Regions from separate parts of the Chromobacterium sp. FG89 genome, predicted to be linked through region 1. Evidence: predicted binding sites of a transcription regulator. Region 1 holds the regulator's gene; each other region holds the start of a gene.
What was found. The regulator FNR, encoded in region 1, switches genes on or off when oxygen is low (the NO sensors DNR and NnrR bind a similar motif). The targets are predictions, from matches to a motif close to TTGATNNNNATCAA.

Region 1 (4,413 bases):
CAGAAGGCGATCGAATCGCAGTTCGGCCCGATAGGCGCGTCCTTCCTGGCGGTGGCGATGTTCCTGTTCGCCTTTTCCACCATCATCGGCAATTACGCTTACGCCGAGGGCAATGTCGAATTCATCCGCAGCAATAAGGGGATCTTGCTGGCCTTCCGTCTGATCGTGCTGGCGATGGTGATGTTCGGCGCGGTGGCCAGCCTGCCGCTGGTGTGGGATATGGCCGACTTCGCCATGGGCCTGATGGCGCTGATCAATCTGGTGGCCATCGTGCTGCTGTCGCGTTATTTCTTCATTGTGCTGAAGGATTACGAGCGTCAGCTGAAGCGGGGCGAGTCCACCCCGGTGTTCAAGGTGGCGGATTACCCGGAACTGGCCGCCAAGGTGGAAAAAGACATCTGGTAAGCCTGCGTCCGGCTCCAACGATAAACAGCCCGCGTCCTGACGCGGGCTGTTTTGTTGCTAGCCCCGTTCAAATGGTCTTGGAGTAGCGCGCCTGGGTGCGGCGCTCCCGCAGATGGCGGTCGAAGATCATCGCGATATTGCGGATCAGGAAGCGGCCCTTGGGCTCCACCATGATGAAGTCGCCGTCGAAGGACAGCAGGCCCAGTTGCTGGTATTCGCGGATCTGCGGCAGTTCTTCGGCGAAGTACTCGGCGAAGTTGATGCCGTGGATCTCTTCCAGCGCTTCCACCGACAGCGAGAAGCGACACATCAGGCCTTGGATGATGCTGCGGCGCAGGATGTCGTCATTGTCCAGCGTCAGCCCGCGCAACACCGGCAGATGGCCGCTGTCCAGCGCCGCGTAATAACTGTCCAGGTCCTTGGCGTTCTGGCTGTAACAGGGGCCGACCTTGCCGATGGAGGACACGCCAAGACCGATCATGTCGCAGTCCGCATGGGTGGAGTAGCCCTGGAAATTGCGTTGCAGCCGGCCCTGGCGCAGGGCGGAGGCCAGTTCGTCGTCCGGCTTGGCGAAGTGATCCATGCCGATGAAGACATAGCCGGCGTCGGCCAGGCGCTGCACCGAGTCCTGCAGGATGTCCAGCTTGGTTTCCGGCGAGGGCAGATCGGCCTCGTTGATGCGCCGCTGCGGCATGAACACGGTGGGCAGGTGGGCGTAGTTGTACAGCGCCAGCCGGTCCGGCCCGATGGCGATCACCTTGTCCAGCGTGCGGCGCACCGATTCCCGAGTCTGCAGCGGCAGGCCGTAGATCAGATCGACGCTGACGGACTTGAAGCCGGCGTCGCGCGCGGCCTGGATCACCTCCAGTGTTTCCTCTTCGGACTGCACCCGGTTCACCGCCTGCTGCACCGCCGGTTCAAAGTCCTGAATCCCGACGCTGATGCGGTTGAATCCGAGTTCGGCCAGTTTGAAGATTGTCGCCGCGCTGACTTTGCGCGGGTCTATTTCTATGGAATACTCCCCCTCCTTCAAGAACTCGAAATGAGTCTTGAGCAAGGTCATCAATCGTTCCAGTTGCGCGTCGGACAAGAAAGTGGGGGTGCCGCCGCCGAAATGCAGCTGTATCACTTGCTCGCGGCGGCCCAGACAGGAGGCGATCATGCGGACCTCCTTCTCCAGGTAGTCCAGGTACAAGTCCGCTTTGCCGCTGTCCTTGGTGATGATCTTGTTGCAACCGCAGTAGTAGCAGATAGTGTTGCAAAAAGGTATATGAGCGTACAATGATAAAGGTTTCCGGTTGGCGCCGATGCTGCGCTGCCGTAGCCAGTGGATGTAGTCTCTTTCGGCAAAACCCGGCGTAAAGCGATCCGCTGTCGGGTATGACGTATATCTAGGACCTGTCCCGTCGAGGCGCTCAATCAGCGCGCGGTCGAATTCAAAATGGGCAGGAGAAAATGGGTGGGTGGTCTTCATGTCGTATTTGGATGGCAAAACCTCTGGTGGACTGGTAAATTTGCGGAAATCCTGCGAATTTCGCTTTGATAAGGGTCAAGCTTCATCGCAAGCTTGTACTAAACATGCCATGTCCGATCAGAACCATATCTCTTTGCATAACCTGAAGGTCTCCTGCTCCAACTGCAGCCTGAAGGAACTTTGTCTACCTGTGGGGCTTAACCGCGAGGAGCTGACCCAGCTCGACGCGGTGATCCGCCAAAGCCGCCGTTTGAAGCGCGGCGAGTACTTGTTCCGCAGCGGCGAGGGCTTCCGTTCGCTGTTCGCGGTGCGCACCGGCTTCTTCAAGACCAGCGTCGCCAGTCAGGACGGCCGCGAGCAGGTCACCGGCTTCCATATGTCCGGCGAACTGATGGGCCTGGACGGCATTTCCGCCAATGTGCACGGCTGCGACGCCATCGCGCTGGAGGACAGCGAGGTGTGCGAGCTGCCGTTCAGCCGCATGGAGAGCCTGGGCCGCGAAATTCCCACCCTGCAGCACCATTTCTACCGTCTGATGAGCCGCGAGATCGTTCGCGATCAGAATGTAATGTTGTTATTGGGCAACATGAAGGCGGAAGAGCGCTTGGCCGCCTTCCTGCTCAATCTGTCGCAGCGTCTGTCCACCCGCGGCTTCGCCGCCAACGACTTCATCCTGCGCATGAGCCGCGAGGAAATCGGCAGCTTCCTCGGCCTGAAGCTGGAAACCGTCAGCCGCACGCTGTCCAAGTTCCAGCAGCAAGGCTGGATCACCGTCGATCATAAGCACATCCAACTGGTGATGGTGGACGAATTGAAGGCGCTGATTTCCGGCTGCGCTCACGCCAACGGACATTGATTCCGCCGCGCGGGCGGGCAGATGGAAAACGCAAGGCAAGCCCTCGGGCTTGCCTTTTTTCATGGGGCCGGCGCGCAGTCCGCGATTTGCAGCAGCAGCCGCGACAGCGGCGCCTCCTGAGGCCAGCCCGGCGGCACGGCGAAGCCGCGGGCCACTTCATGCCAGTCGCCGTCGGGGCCGGGCTGCAGTTCGGCCAGCAGCTGCGGCGCCTCGGCCTGTTCCAGGCGCGCGCGCAGTTCCGCCGCGTCGGCGGTGTGTTCCGGCGAGCGGCGCGCCGGCGCCAGCCAACTGAGCCTGGGCAGCCAGGCCCAGCGCGAATCCGCATTCAACGCCGGCCAGTCGCCGCGCAGCGGCCAGTATTGCCCGTACAGCGGCTGGGCGCCGGGCGGCGCTTCCGGCGCGGTGTCGCGGGCGTGGAACAGCCAGCCGCTGAGCCGGGCGCCGACCGCGCAGCCCTCAAAGCCCGCCGGCAGCGTCGCTTGCGCCGCCGGGTGGCGGGACAGGCGCAGCTGGGTTTGCAGTTTATGGGCTTTCAGCGCCCAGGCGTCGCGCAGGCTGGGGCCGGTCAAGGTGTCCGCGCTGCGGCCCAGTTGCAGATAGAACTTGCTGGCGGCTTCCAGATGCAGCGGTTGGCCGTCTAGGCGCAGCAGGAAGTCGAACTCGCCGACGGTGCGGCCGTCCGGCGCGCGCACCGGCAGATTGCTGGCCACCAGTTCGATGTGCGGCGCCAGCCGGAACCAGAAGGACAGCAGCCGTTCCGCGTAATGGCCCAGACGGCGGGTGGGCTGGCGCGCCAGCCAGTGCTGAAGTTCGGCAGGATCGGCGTCCAGCGTTTGCAGCAAGGCCGGGCCGTCGGCCCCCAGCAGCCGCTGCGGCGGGATGTCCGCGCCGCTGCGCCAGGGAGAGGGCGCGGAGAGCAGAAAAGCCAGATCGCGCACCGCCGGGTGCGCGTAGGGCAGGGTGAACGGCGGCTTATTCGCCATCCTGTCCGGGCGCGTCGCGGCGGACTTCGCCGTCGGCGGCGCGCTGCACCTGTTTGAGGAAGCCGCGCAGGATGTCGATTTCCTCGCGCAGCAGGCCGGCGCGGTTGAACAGGGTGCGCATCCGGCGCATCATCCGTTCGCTGTTGCGGCGGCGGAAATAGCCTATCTTGTCCATGGTCTGTTCCAGGTGGCCGCAGAAGCCCTCCACCTCGCCCAGCGCCGCCGCGTCGCTGTCGGCGCGCAGATAGTCGACGTCCACGCCGGTGTGGCTGAACAGTTCGTAAGTCATCACCTGCACCGCCATCGCCAGATTCAGCGAGAAGTAGTCCGGGTTGCCGGGGATGGTGACCAGGCGGTTGCATTGTTCGACTTCTTCAATGGACAGGCCGAAGGTCTCGTTGCCGAACACCAGGGCCACTTGTTCGCCGGCGCGGGCGCGCGCCACCAGTTCCGGCGTGGTCTGGCGCGGGGTGGACAGCGGGGTGGTCAGCTCGCGACGGCGGCTGGTCAGCGCGCAGGCGATGGTGACGTCTTGCAAGGCCTCGGCCAGGCTGGACACCACGGTGGCCTGCTCCAGAAGATCCACCGCGCCGGAGGCCAGCGTATTGGCCTCGTCGCTGGGAAACACTTTGGGTTCAACCAGATACAGCCGGCTCAGGCCCATGGTTTTCATCGCCCGGGCGGCGGAGCCGATA
Region 2 (4,413 bases), on a different contig from region 1:
ATGCCGGATTTTCCATAGAGAAGCCTGCTTAAAAACTCAAAAAAACCGCGATGTTACCGAATCTTGGCCGCCGAAGCGAGTGCGGCGGCGATGCGCTCCGGCGCTTGGGCCAGCGCCGCCAGGTAGTCGGCGGTGTCGGGCCAGCGGGGAGCCGGCAGCAATTCCCGGCGCAAGCGCCGGTTGTTAAGCCGTCTGGACTCCATCATATAAGACCATAGACCAGCGGAGACCCGGGCGCGGACCTCCTCCCGCGGCAACAGGGGCGGCAAGGTCAGGTCCAGCGCGGCGGCCAGCCGGCGATACCATTCGCTGATCGGCAGCGGCTGATCGTCGCTGGCGTTGAATACGCGCGGACCGCCGCGGCATTGCAGCAAGGCGGCCACGCAGGCGGCGGCGAGGTCGTCGGCGTGGATGTGATTGCTCCAGCTGTCCTCCTCCGGCCGGATCAGCGGCGTTTGCGAGGCGAAGCGGCTCAAGGGCAGGCGGTCGTCGGCGTAGATGCCCGGCGCGCGCAGCACCGTCAACTGGCAGCCGTGGGCGGCGGCGAAGCCGCGTAAGCAGGTTTCCGCGTCCAGGCGGCGCCAGGCGCGGTCATTGTGCGGGCGGAGGCGGGCGCCTTCGTCCAGCAAAGCCCCGTCGGCATTGCCGTACACGCCGCTGGTGCTGATATAGACTAGACGCTGTGGTATCCTGCAACCTTTTGCCAACGCAGACAACAACTTGCGCATGCGCAAGTCCTTGCGGCCGATTTCCTGGGGGGGAGCGGTCAGCAGCAGATCGTCGGCCAGGCCGGCCAAACGGCGCAAAGCGCGGGGGTCGTCCAGATCGCCCCGGATGGGCGTGACGCCCTGGCGGCGCAGCGCTTCCGCGCTAGCGTTGGAACGGCACAGCGCCAGCACCCGCCAGCGGCGGGTCAGTTCCGGCAGGGCGCGGCGCGCGACATCGCCGGCGCCGATGATCATTAAGGTTCGCATGATGCGCATTTTAGCCAGATATTGAGTAGAGGAAATAGATGACAGCGCAGGTGAAAGTGCTCCCCAGCGGGCATACATTTGGCGTCGAGCCGCATGAAACCGTATTGGAAGCGGCGTTGCGCCAGGGCGTGGGCCTGCCTTACGGCTGCCGCGACGGCGCGTGCGGCGCCTGCAAAGGCAAGGTGGTGGAAGGCGAAGTGAGCCAGGACGGTTTCCAGGAAAAGGCCTTGACCGAGGCCGAACGCGCCCAGGGCATGGCGCTGTTCTGTTGCGCCCGCCCCAAGGGCGACATCGCCATCGAGGCGCGCGAAGTGGCCGGCGCCGGCGACATCCAGATCAAGACCTTGCCGTGCCGCGTAGAGAAAATCGAAAAAATCCACGACGTGGCGGTGCTCAAGCTCAAGCTGCCGGTGTCCGAGCGCTTGCAGTTCAAGGCTGGCCAATACATCGACATCCTGATGAAGGACGGCAAGAAGCGCAGTTTTTCCATCGCCAACGCGCCGCATGACGATGCTTTCCTGGAACTGCATATCCGCAATCAGCCGGGCGGCTCTTTTTCCGAGTATGTGTTCAGTCAGATGAAGGAGCGCGAGATCATGCGCTTCAAAGGCCCGCTGGGCTCTTTCTTCCTGCGCGAGGACTCCGACAAGCCCATTCTCTTCGTGGCCAGCGGCACCGGCTTCGCGCCGGTCAAGGGCATCATCGAGCACGCGATTCATAGCGGCATCCAGCGCGAGATGGTGTTCTACTGGGGCGCGCGCACCAAGGCGGATCTTTACATGGCGGATCTGGCCGGCGCCTGGCAGGCGCAGCATCCCAACATCACCTTCATCCCCGTGCTGTCCGACGCGCTGCCGGGCGACGAGTGGGCGGGCCGCACCGGTTTTGTTCACCAGGCGGTGCTGGAGGATTTCGACGATCTGGCCGGCTATCAGGTTTACGCCTGCGGCGCGCCGCTGATGGTGGAGGCCGCGCACGGCAGCTTCACCCGCGAGCGCGGCTTGCCGGAAGACGAGTTCTTCTCCGACGCCTTCTTCCTGTCCAAGGACATGGGCGGCAGCAAGTGAACACGCCGGCGAGACAGGGATGACGTAAGCCGATTTTTTCAGCTGAACTGATTCGAACTGTATCGCCTGACGCACAACTGTAATGATATAAGTTGCTGATTTTTAGGAAATGAGCCCTTGGCGCGAGCCAGGGGCTTTTTATTTGTCTTGCATCAAACTTGGGGGTCATGCCATTTGATTTGCGTCAATGGACGGGCCGCCCAACTGGCTAAGATGAGGATCAAGAAACCTATATGGGGCGTGGCCCCGGAAAAGGAGTGGCGATGGAACTTCTGACTCTTCTTCTTTCCGACGATGTCGGCATTTTAAGCTTGGTGACCATTGTGGTGACCACCTTGGTGGTGCTGGGCGCTCTGGTGGCGATTTTCAAGAACGTGAAAAAACCGGAGTGAGCGCCTGGGCAAACAGGATGTGTTTATCCTCTTGATGTGTGTGTTGGTGGATGCGGTGGTGGGCCGCATCCACTTTTTTTTTGCCCGCAATTGCCGTGGCCGCCTGCCTTATTCTCTGTTTCCTCTCTCTATCTTTATCTCACTGCTTCTTTGTCCCGTCTCTTTATGGCCGTTTGCGGCTCTTCTCTATTGGACGCGTTCAGACAATCTGATATTGCGTTTTATTTTTAATAAAAATTAAATACAAAATTAATTAAATGTTTTGTGCGCAGCACAATTGTTAGTTCTGCCAATTGTGTCTGGGGCTTCTATAAAGCTTTTGTTCTAATGTCGGGATGGGGCGAATGGAGCGGGAGGACGCTATTTGACGCAGGTCAAACGGATGTTCGACTGTTCTGGCGATCACTAAATCCGGGGTATACCATTGTCTCAGATGATAAGAATTTAATTATATAACAACAGATTTGCAGGTTAATGTACTCTCACGGAGAACGAAAATGTCTACGGAAACTGAAACCCAAGGCGGCGGCGCTCCCAAGCTCAAGCTTGGCGCGCTGACCGCTCTGGTGGTGGGCTCCATGATCGGCGGCGGCATCTTCTCGCTACCGCAGAACATGGCGGCGGGCGCCGGAGCCGGCGCCATCTTGATCGGTTGGGTGATTACCTTCTTCGGGATGTTGACTCTGGCATTCGCCTTTCAGATGCTGGCCAATCGCAAACCGGAAGTGGAGGGCGGCGTCTACGGCTACGCCAAGGCGGGTTTCGGCAACTATATGGGCTTCAACTCGGCCTGGGGTTACTGGATTTCGGCCTGGATCGGCAACGTGTCCTACTTTGTGGTGATGTTCTCGGCGCTGGCCTTCTGGTTCCCGGTGTTCGGCGAAGGCAATACCACCACCGCCATCGTCTGCGCGTCCATTCTGTTGTGGGCCTTGCACTTCCTGGTGTTGCGCGGCGTGCACGGCGCGGCCTTCATCAACACCATCACCACCGTGGCCAAACTGGTGCCGCTGGCGCTGTTCATCCTGCTGGTCATTTTCGCCTTCAAAGTGGATACCTTTAATCTGGACTTCTGGGGCTCGGCCAAACTCGGCTCGGTCGTCGATCAAGTCAAGAGCACCATGTTGGTGACGGTATGGGTGTTCATCGGCATCGAAGGCGCGTCGATGTTCTCCAGCCGTGCGGAAAACATGAAAGAAGTGGGCAAGGCCACCGTGATCGGCTTCCTGCTGACCATCGCTCTGCTGGTTGCGGTATCGGTGCTGTCGCTGGGCGTGATGTCGCAAACTGAACTGGCCGCGCTGAAGAACCCGTCCACCGCCTATGTGCTGGAAAAAGCCATCGGCCCCTGGGGCGCCAATCTGATGAACGCCGGTTTGGTGATCTCGGTGGGCGGCGCGCTGCTGGCCTGGACGCTGCTGGCTTCCGAAGCGCCCTACCTGGCGGGCAAGGACGGCGTGATGCCCAAAGTGTTCGGCACCACCAACGCCAATGGCTCCCCGGCCGCCTCGCTGTGGCTGACCAACGGCCTGATCCAACTGTTCCTGATCATCACGCTGTTCAGTTCCGCGGGCTACCTGGCGTTGCTGTCGCTGGCCACCTCGATGATTCTGATTCCTTACCTGTTGTGCTCCGGCTACGCCTTGCTGGTGGCCAAGCGCGGCGAGGGCTACGCCCAGGGCGAATCCAGCGGCAAAGAGTTCAGCATCGCCGCCGTCGCCTCGGTCTACGGCGTCTGGCTGATCTACGCCGCCGGCCTGAAGTATCTGTTCCTGTCCATGGTGCTGTACGCCCCGGGCCTGCTGTTCTACCTGTGGGCTCGCAAGGAACGCGGCGAGAAAGCGTTCACCGGCGCCGAGGCGGTACTGGCTGCGCTGATTGTAGTGGCGGGTTTGTTCGCCGCCTACGAACTGGCTACCGGAGCGCTGACGCTCTAAGCCGGAACCTTGTAAGAAGATTACCGGAGGCGCGCGAGATCCA
Region 3 (4,413 bases), on a different contig from region 1:
TTCGCGCTTGAACACGTTGACGTTGACGTGGAAACCGCCGGCGTCGGAGAAGCCGTCCAGGCAGTTGGCCAGGTTGGCTACGCGTTCTTCTTCGCTATGGCCCAATGCGTCCGGGGTGGCGGAGGCGGTCCAGCTGATGCCGTCCAGCGCGGCTTCATACGGCAGCTTGGCTACCGATGCGCCCGCGGCGACAAAGCCTTTCACGTCGCGGCCGTTCATCGGGTTGGCGCCCGGGGCGAACGGTTCGCCGGCGCGGCGTCCGCACGGGGTGTTGCCGGTTTTCTTGCCGTACACCACGTTGGAGGTGATGGTGAGCACGGACTGAGTCGGCATCGCGTTGCGGTAGAAGTGCGGCTGGGCCTTGATCTTGTCCATGAAGGTTTCGGTCAGCCATACCGCGATGCTGTCGGCGCGGTCGTCGTTGTTGCCGTAAGCCGGGTAGTCGCCTTCGATCTTGTAGTCCACCGCCAGGCCCGCTTCATTGCGGATGATGTGCACTTTGGCGTGCTTGATGGCGGACAGGGAGTCGGCGGCCACGGACAGGCCGGCGATGCCGCAAGCCATGGTGCGCAGGATGTCGCGGTCGTGCAGCGCCATTTCGATGCGTTCGTAGGCGTACTTGTCGTGCATGTAGTGGATGCAGTTCAGCGCCTTGACGTAAGTGGCGGCCAGCCAGTCCATCAGCAGGTCGAACTTGGGCATCAGTTCGTCGTAGGTCAGCACGTCGCTCTTGATCGGCTCGAAGCCCTTGGCCACTTGCACGCCGGATTTTTCATCCACGCCGCCGTTGATGGCGTAGAGCATGGCTTTGGCCAGGTTGGCGCGGGCGCCGAAGAACTGCATTTGCTTGCCGATGCGCATCGCGGACACGCAGCAGGCGATGCCGTAGTCGTCGCCCCAGTGCGGACGCATCAGGTCGTCGTTTTCGTACTGGATGGAGCTGGTGTCGATGGACACTTTGGCGCAGAAGTCTTTGAAGCCGCGCGGCAGCTGGGTGGACCACAACACGGTCAGGTTGGGTTCCGGCGCCGGGCCCAGGTTGTACAGGGTGTTGAGGAAGCGGAAGCTGCTCTTGCTCACCAGGGTGCGGCCATCTTCGCCCATGCCGCCGATGGATTCGGTCACCCAGGTCGGGTCGCCGGAGAACAGTTGATCGTATTCCGGGGTGCGCAGGAAGCGCACGATGCGCAGCTTGATCACCAGGTCGTCGATCATTTCCTGGGCTTGTTCTTCAGTCAGCGCGCCGGAGGCCAGATCGCGCTCGATGTAGACGTCCAGGAAGGTGGCGACGCGGCCGAAGGACATGGCGGCGCCGTTTTGTTCTTTCACGGCGGCCAGGTAGGCGAAGTAGGTCCACTGCACCGCTTCGCGGGCGTTGACGGCCGGGCGGCTGATGTCGAAGCCGTATTTGGCGGCCATCTGCTTCAGTTCGTCCAGCGCGCGGAATTGTTCGGACAGTTCTTCGCGCAGACGCAGCACGTCTTCGTTGAAAACGGCGTCGTCCAGCTCATGGAATACTTTTTGGCGTTCGGCGCGCAGGAAGTCGGTGCCGTACAGGGCCACGCGGCGGTAGTCGCCGATGATGCGGCCGCGGCCGTAGGCGTCCGGCAGGCCGGTGATCACGCCGGATTTACGCGCGGCCATGATGTCCGGGGTGTAGGTGTCGAACACGCCCTGGTTGTGGCTCTTGCGATAGTGGGTCCACACGTCCTTGATGACCGGGTCCAGCTTGAAGCCGAAGGCTTCCAGGCCGTTCTCAACCATGCGCAGGCCGCCGTTGGGCATGATGGCGCGCTTGAGCGGCGCATCGGTTTGCAGGCCGACGATGACTTCGCTGGCTTGGTCGATGTAGCCGGCGTCATGCGCGGTGATGGAGCTGCCGCGGTCAGCGGCTACATCCAGCACGCCACGGGCGCGTTCTTCTTTCAGCAACTCGCTCAGGGTGTCCCACAGCTTTTGGGTGCGCGCGGTAGCGGGCGCCAGGAAGCTGGCGTCGCCTTCAAACGGCTTGTAGTTCAGCTGGATGAAGTTGCGGACATCCACCTTGCTTTGCCATTCACCGCCGGTGAAATCGCGCCAGGGGTTGGCTTGAGTCGCGTCACGATTCAGAGCATCCATGTGTGCCTCCTAGTAACTATCAGTAAATGTTGAGTACTGAACATATTGTACATTCGGTTTCGAAAAAAATCGTTTGATAAAGATCAACTGCCGCAGACTAAAACGCGCGTGCGGCCCCGCCCAGGACGGCGGCAAAATCCCTCAAAAAACTCTTTATTTTCAATATCCTGAAAAACCACATCAACACGACGTCATTGTAGCCGGCGCATTACATTCGAAAACGAACATCAAACACTCGTTCCAAGCGCCGCCGCGGCCGGTTTTGCGGCTTCGCGCCGCGCCGGCAGGGTGTGGCGCTCCAGCAGATAAACCACCAGGCCCACGCCCAGCGCTCCGCCGGCGATATTGCCCAGGGTGGCCGGAATCATATTGTGCAGGATGGCGGCGGCGTCCAGGCCTTGCATGCCGTGCAGCAGGGCCAGCGAGAAGAAGGCCATATTGGCGATGCTGTGCTCAAAGCCGGAGAAGAAGAACACGAAGACCAGCAGCAGGATCATCAGCATCTTGGCGGCGTCGCCGGCCATGCGCAGCGGCACCCATACCGCCAGACAGATCACCCAGTTGCACAGCGCACCCTTCCAGAAGATTTCCCAGCCGCCGGCGTGCACTTTGTGCGCGGCCACATTGAACAGCAGGTGGTCGGCCGGCAGGCTGCCCATGCCGCCGGCGCCGGCGAACACGGCGGTAAACAGCAACACGCCCAGCAGATTGCCCAGGTAGACCATGGTCCAGCTGCGCAGCAGGTTGCAGACGCGGCAGTCGCCGCTGAGCACGCCCACGCTGAAGTACATCACATTGCTGGTGAACAGCTCCAGCTTGCAGACGATGATGCTGACCAGGGCCACGCCGAAGAAGCCGGCCACGGCGATGTAGTAGCCGGGGGAGCCGACGGCGAAGAAGACCTGGCCCAGCTTGAGGCTGACGCTGAGCACCACGGCGATCAGCGCGCCGGCCATGCCGGCGCTCAATAGATAGCGGCCGGGGTGCTGACGCAGCACGGTCTGTTTGGCGGCGGCTTCTGCCGCGACGTAGGCGAGTGTGGAGGCGTGATTCATGTTTTTCATTTCGCGAGCTTGGGCAACGCCGCCAGCCGCGGGTCCATCTTGATGCAATGCCTATCAACTGCTGATGCCGTTTTCAGGTTTTGCCGGATTTTGCCCGGCCCGGCCTGCTTCCGGCATTGGCTTGGTTGGCTGTCATCCTTGATTGGTTCCCGCGTCTGCGCTTGCCCTGATTGTTGATTCACGAAAATTTTATGTTCGTATTGCATCATTGTTGTTTGATAACTATCAAACGCAAGCCTTTCCTTGGCCCGCTTTCGCTCAAGCCTTTCTTTTTACAACATACCCGGCAATGGATTTGCCGTCCCCGCCGCGGCTCAGCCGCCGGCTCTCCTTAGATCCGGTTCAAAGCCTGCCGCGCTTTACAAGACACGGCGCGGCGAGCGCCGCTTCGAAATGCTGACGCACCGCGCGCGCATCCCGCTTTCTCAGCGGTTTCCGCCCTGACTCGCTCCGGCTCGCGAGACGTTGATACAGCCTCTTGCCTAGCCATTCAAGAGCCGCTGCGCCTGGCGGGACGCGGCGCAGCAATCGCGGCTTGAGGATGCGCATGCGTCCCTGGCGCATTCCGCCCTTGAGACCGCCGCGCCTGGCCCTGCCCCTAATCGAGCGGTCTTGAACCGCTAGCGCGGCCAAGCAACCCTGATGCCGCGTGCGCCGACTTGAGCGATTCCCGTAGCGCCGGCGTTGGCGCGCCTTGCCTCAGCCGTAAAACTTGAGCGTGTTTGCCGCTCTTAAGAGGCGGTTCACCGCCTGCCGCGCGTCAGCGGGATGGTCAGAGCGAGGCCTTGAAACCGGCTTCAGAGCGCCCATGCGCCCCTTGCGTATTCCGCTTCTTCGGCGGCAAGGCCTTGCCTGGTGCTTGCTCGAGAGACTTTGAGCAGGCACTTAGGCGGATGGCAAGCGCGATAATAAACAAGAAAAAACACCATATAAATCATATGGATAATAGAAAAACGATCGTTTGAACGCTAGCGGCATGTTGGAAACCAACCAAATAATGTTCGTTTTGAAATATTTTTGTTCGTTTTCGAAAACCATTTGGCTGCTCAGATTTCATATTATGATACTCCACCGCCCGCTCTCGGCTCTGCTGATATAGCACATGTCTTGACGCAAGCGGCGGCGCCCAGCGCCTCTCCCCCATCCCCGCCCCCAGACGTCAAAACAGAATTAATTCATTTTATTCATCAAGTTACCCAGCAAAAACCGGATGGGCAAACCACTCGCCGCA
Region 4 (4,413 bases), on a different contig from region 1:
CGACGCCGCGGCCGGCGCGCTCAAGGGCAGGCTGCGCGCCGACGGGGTGCAGCTGGCGCCGCTGGCGCCGTACGCCTTGAGCGGAACCTCGCTGCGTTTCGGCGGCGGCGCGTTGTCCGCGGATCTGAATCTGGATGTCGGCGCGCGCGGCTGGCGCGTCGGCGGCTCCGCCGGCGTGGCGCGGCTGGCGGTGTACGAGCCGGGCGAGAAGCTGCCCTTGCTGGGGTGGCGCGATCTGCAAGTGCGCGGCCTCAGCGCTCAGGGCATGCCGCTGAAAGCGACAATCAACGATGTGCGGCTGCAAGGGCCGGCGGCGCGGCTGGTGCTGGATGAAAAGCGCGAGCTCAATTTGACCCGGCTGTTCGCCGGCCAGGGCGGCAAGCCGGCGACGCCGGCGCCGTCGGCCAAGGCGGCGCCGCTGCCCTTGGTGGAGGTCCGGTCCATCCATGTGCAGGGCGGGCGGGTGCAGTTCGCCGACCACGGCATGAAGCCGGACTTCGCGTCCGACATGCATAATCTGCGCGGCTCCATCCAGAACCTGTCCACCCGCGCCAAGCAGCGCGGCAACATCACGCTGGACGGCGACGTGGACCAGTTCGGCGACGTCAAGGTGCGCGGCGCGCTGTCGCCGCTGGCGCCCACGGACAACACCGACATCACCCTGGCCTTCCGCAATATCTCCATGGGCACCTTGAACCCGTATTCGATGAACTTCGCCGGCTGGCAGGTCAAGGACGGACGCTTGTCGGTGGACCTGCGCTATCTGCTGGAGCAGCGCCAGCTCAAGGGCGAGAACCGGGTGGTGATCGATTCCCTGCAACTGGGCGACGAGCTGCCGGACAGCGAATACAAGGGCCCGCGGCTGCCGCTGCGGCTGGCGGTGGCCATTCTGGAGGACAGCGACAAGCGCATCGATCTGGACCTGCCGGTGGCCGGCAGCCTGGACGATCCGCAGTTCAGCTACGGCAAGATCATCTGGAAAGCCATCGTCAACGTGGTGACCAAGGTGGTGACCGCGCCGTTCCGCGCGCTGGGCGCCTTGCTGGGCGGCGAGGGCTTCGACGATATCCGCTTCGTGGCCGGCGAGGCCAATGTGACGCCGCCGGAGCGGGAGAAGCTGGTCAAGGTGGCCGGGCTGATGGTCAAGCGGCCCAAGCTGATGCTGTCCATCAGCGGCGGTTACAACGCCGACGCGGACCGCAAGGAAATGGCGCGCGCGCAAACCGATCTGGCGATCTTCGCCGCCGCCGGCCACCAGCTGGGCGCCGGCGAGCCGCTGCCGCTGCCGGACATGCAGGACGAGGAAATCCTGTCCGCGGTCAAATCGGTGTACGGCAAGCAGATCGGCCGCTTCAAGCTGCTGGGCCACACGCTGAAGCCGGGCGGGCCGTCCGGCGCGGCCCTGGGCAAGCTGCTGCGGGACGAGTTGATCGCCGCGCAGAGCATCACCGACGCCAGCCTGCAGCAACTGGCCAAGCAACGCGCCGCCAACGCGCGCGCGGCCATGCTCAAGACCGATCCGGCCTTGCAGGAGCGCATCCAGCTGGGCGAGCCGGTCAAGGTCTCCGCCGGCCGCGACGGGGTGCCGCTGGAGGTGAAGCTGAAGACGCCGTGAGGCGGCGGCCGCGCGTCGTGTTTTTACCCATGACAAGCGGGAAAAGCGGCGGCGGCGTGGAATAGCGCTTGATATGTGTCAACGAACGGCGTAACTACATATAGTGTAATACGCCGTTTTTCTTTTCCAGATATTGCGTATCGGACGTGTTGAAACCTTTTGCGGCCCACACGGTCCATTGCATGCTGGAAGGGGGCCGCCCTGGCCGCCGCAGGCCGCAATTCAAGAGGAACCGGGAACCATGAAGCAGGAAAACATCGCCGCCATGACCGAGCAGGACATCTCCCGCGAGGTGCTGTTGGAAAAATACGCCAAGAACGGCGAACACAGCGTGAGCGAAGTGCGCCTGCGCGTGGCCAAGGCGCTGGCGGCGCTGGAAAGCGAGCCGGCTCGTTTCGAGCCGTTGTTCTATCAGGCGCTGGAAAACGGCTTCATTCCCGGCGGCCGCATCAATTCCGCCGCCGGCACCGATCTGCGCGCCACCTTGATCAATTGCTTTGTGCAGCCGGTGGGCGATTCGGTGTCCGAAACCGAAAACGGCAAGGTGGGCATTTACGAGGCCTTGCTGCAGGCGGCGGAAACCATGCGCCGCGGCGGCGGCGTCGGCTACAACTTCTCGCGCATCCGTCCCAAGGGCGCGCGGGTCAAGGGCACCAATAGCCGCGCGTCCGGCCCGGTGTCCTATATGCGAGTGTTCGACCGCAGCTGCGAAACGGTGGAGTCCGCCGGCGCGCGCCGCGGCGCGCAGATGGGGGTGCTGGACATTTCCCACCCGGACGTGGAGGACTTCATCCACGCCAAGGACCAGGGCGATCTGCGCAATTTCAATATCTCGGTGGGCGTCTCCGACGACTTCATGCGCGCGGTGGAGGCGGACGCCGCCTGGGAACTGACCCACGCGGTGGAGCCGTCGTCCAACGCGTTCCCCGACAGTTATCAGCGCGCGGACGGCCTGTGGGTCTACCGCGCGGTGCCGGCGCGCGAGCTGTGGCGGCAGATCATGGCCTCCACCTACGATCACGCGGAGCCGGGCGTGCTGTTCATGACCCGCATCAATCAGGACAACAATCTGTCCTATTGCGAGGTGATCGAGTCCACCAACCCCTGCGGCGAGCAGCCGCTGCCGGATTACGGCTGCTGCGATCTGGGCTCCATCAATCTGTGCCGCCACGTGCGTCAGCCCTTTGGCGACAAGCCCAGCTTCGACTTCAAGAGCTTCGAGAAAGTGGTGCGCATGTCGGTGCGCATGCTGGACAATGTGCTGGACCTGACGGTGTGGCCGTTGGAAGAGCAGCAGCGCGAGGCGCAGGCCAAGCGCCGCGTCGGTCTGGGCTTCACCGGCCTGGGCGACGCGCTGATCATGCTGAAAATACGCTATGACAGCGAGGAGGGCCGCCGCTTCGCCAGCCGCATTTCCGAGGCGATGCGCGACGCCGCCTACGACGCCTCGGTGGATCTCGCCATCGAGAAGGGCGGCTTCCCGCTGCTCGACGCCGACGCCTACCTGGCCGCGCCGCATTGCGCCAGCCGGCTGCCGGAAGCGATCAAGGCGCGCATCCGCAAGCACGGCATCCGCAACTCGCACCTGTTGTCCATCGCGCCCACCGGCACCATTTCGCTGGCCTTCGCCGACAACGCCTCCAACGGCATCGAGCCGCCGTTCTCCTGGTTCTACACCCGCAAGAAGCGCATGGCCGACGGCAGCCAGCAGGAATACCTGGTGGAAGACCACGCCTACCGCGTTTACCGGATGCAGGGCGGCGACACCAACGCCTTGCCGGACTACTTCGTCTCCGCGCTGGAAATGAGCGCGCTGGACCATATGCGCATGGTGGCGGCGGTGGCGCCCTATATCGACACCGCCATTTCCAAGACGGTGAACGTGCCCGGCGATTACCCCTTCGACGATTTCGAAAGCCTCTATCTGGAAGCCTGGCGCGCCGGCCTGAAGGGCATCACCACCTACCGGCCCAATAATGTGCTGGGTTCGGTGCTGTCGGTGGAGCCGGCCAAGCCCAGCGCCGCCACGCCGCAGGACCTGTCCGGCAGCGGCGACGGCGACCCGGACCGCCGCGTGGTGCTCAACACCGCGCCGACGCCGGCGCTGTCCAGCCTGAAATGGCCGAACCGGCCCAAGCTGAAGGAAGGCAACCCGTCGTGGACCTTCATGGTGGAAGGCGACGCCGGCGATTTCGCCGTCGTGGTGGGCCATGTGGAGAACGGCCGGGTGTCGCCGTTCGAATGCTGGGTCAACGCCACGGAAGAACAGCGCGGCCTGGGCGCGGTGGCCAAGACTCTGTCCATGGACATGCGCTGCCGCGATCACGGTTGGCTGGCGGCCAAGCTGGACGCGCTGTCGCACACCAACGGCGACAAGCGCTATGTGTTCGATCTGGGCGAGCGCACCGTTTACGCCACCTCGGCCTCGGCGGCCCTGGGCCAGGTGGTGCGCCACCGCGTCGAGCAACTGGGCGCGCTGCCGGCGGACCAGAATGAGCCGACGCCGGTGATGGACGCGCTGTTCGCGCGCAAGGAGCCCAAATCGGGCACCGACGGCACCATGAGCTGGTCGGTGGACGTCAGCAACCCGCAAACCGGCGACGACTTCGTGCTCTTCATCAAGGAACTGGTGCTGCCCAACGGCCAGCGCCGGCCGTATTCGATGTGGCTGGCCGGCGCCTACCCGCGCGAGCTGGACGGCCTGTGCAAGATGCTGAGCCTGGACATGCGGGTGATAGACCCGGCCTGGATCGGCCTCAAGCTGCGCAAGCTGCTGAGCTACGCCGAGCCGCAGGGCG

Region 2: the regulator FNR is predicted to act here: its motif matches at 2,216-2,229, upstream of ACODRW_RS01040 (DUF3149 domain-containing protein).
Region 3: the regulator FNR is predicted to act here: its motif matches at 2,192-2,205, upstream of pflB (formate C-acetyltransferase).
Region 4: the regulator FNR is predicted to act here: its motif matches at 1,684-1,697, upstream of ACODRW_RS21150 (adenosylcobalamin-dependent ribonucleoside-diphosphate reductase).

What each region holds. Positions count from the first base shown of each region.
Region 1 is NZ_JBMDIQ010000029.1:38,080-42,492, forward strand. Features, by position in the region: gene ACODRW_RS21460 (alanine/glycine:cation symporter family protein) at 1-405, shown strand, start outside; gene hemN (oxygen-independent coproporphyrinogen III oxidase) at 473-1,879, opposite strand; gene fnr (fumarate/nitrate reduction transcriptional regulator Fnr) at 1,989-2,735, shown strand; gene ACODRW_RS21475 (DUF1853 family protein) at 2,795-3,718, opposite strand; gene ACODRW_RS21480 (RNA methyltransferase) at 3,708-4,413, opposite strand, start outside.
Region 2 is NZ_JBMDIQ010000001.1:225,740-230,152, forward strand. Features, by position in the region: gene trmB (tRNA (guanosine(46)-N7)-methyltransferase TrmB) at 1-16, opposite strand, end outside; gene ACODRW_RS01030 (NAD-dependent epimerase/dehydratase family protein) at 54-974, opposite strand; gene ACODRW_RS01035 (CDP-6-deoxy-delta-3,4-glucoseen reductase) at 1,013-2,041, shown strand; gene ACODRW_RS01040 (DUF3149 domain-containing protein) at 2,305-2,433, shown strand; gene arcD (arginine-ornithine antiporter) at 2,931-4,370, shown strand.
Region 3 is NZ_JBMDIQ010000028.1:53,717-58,129, forward strand. Features, by position in the region: gene pflB (formate C-acetyltransferase) at 1-2,118, opposite strand, end outside; gene ACODRW_RS21270 (formate/nitrite transporter family protein) at 2,346-3,173, opposite strand; gene ACODRW_RS21275 (hypothetical protein) at 3,179-3,391, opposite strand; gene ACODRW_RS21280 (hypothetical protein) at 4,221-4,413, shown strand, end outside.
Region 4 is NZ_JBMDIQ010000028.1:22,964-27,376, reverse strand. Features, by position in the region: gene ACODRW_RS21155 (DUF748 domain-containing protein) at 1-1,615, shown strand, start outside; gene ACODRW_RS21150 (adenosylcobalamin-dependent ribonucleoside-diphosphate reductase) at 1,857-4,413, shown strand, end outside.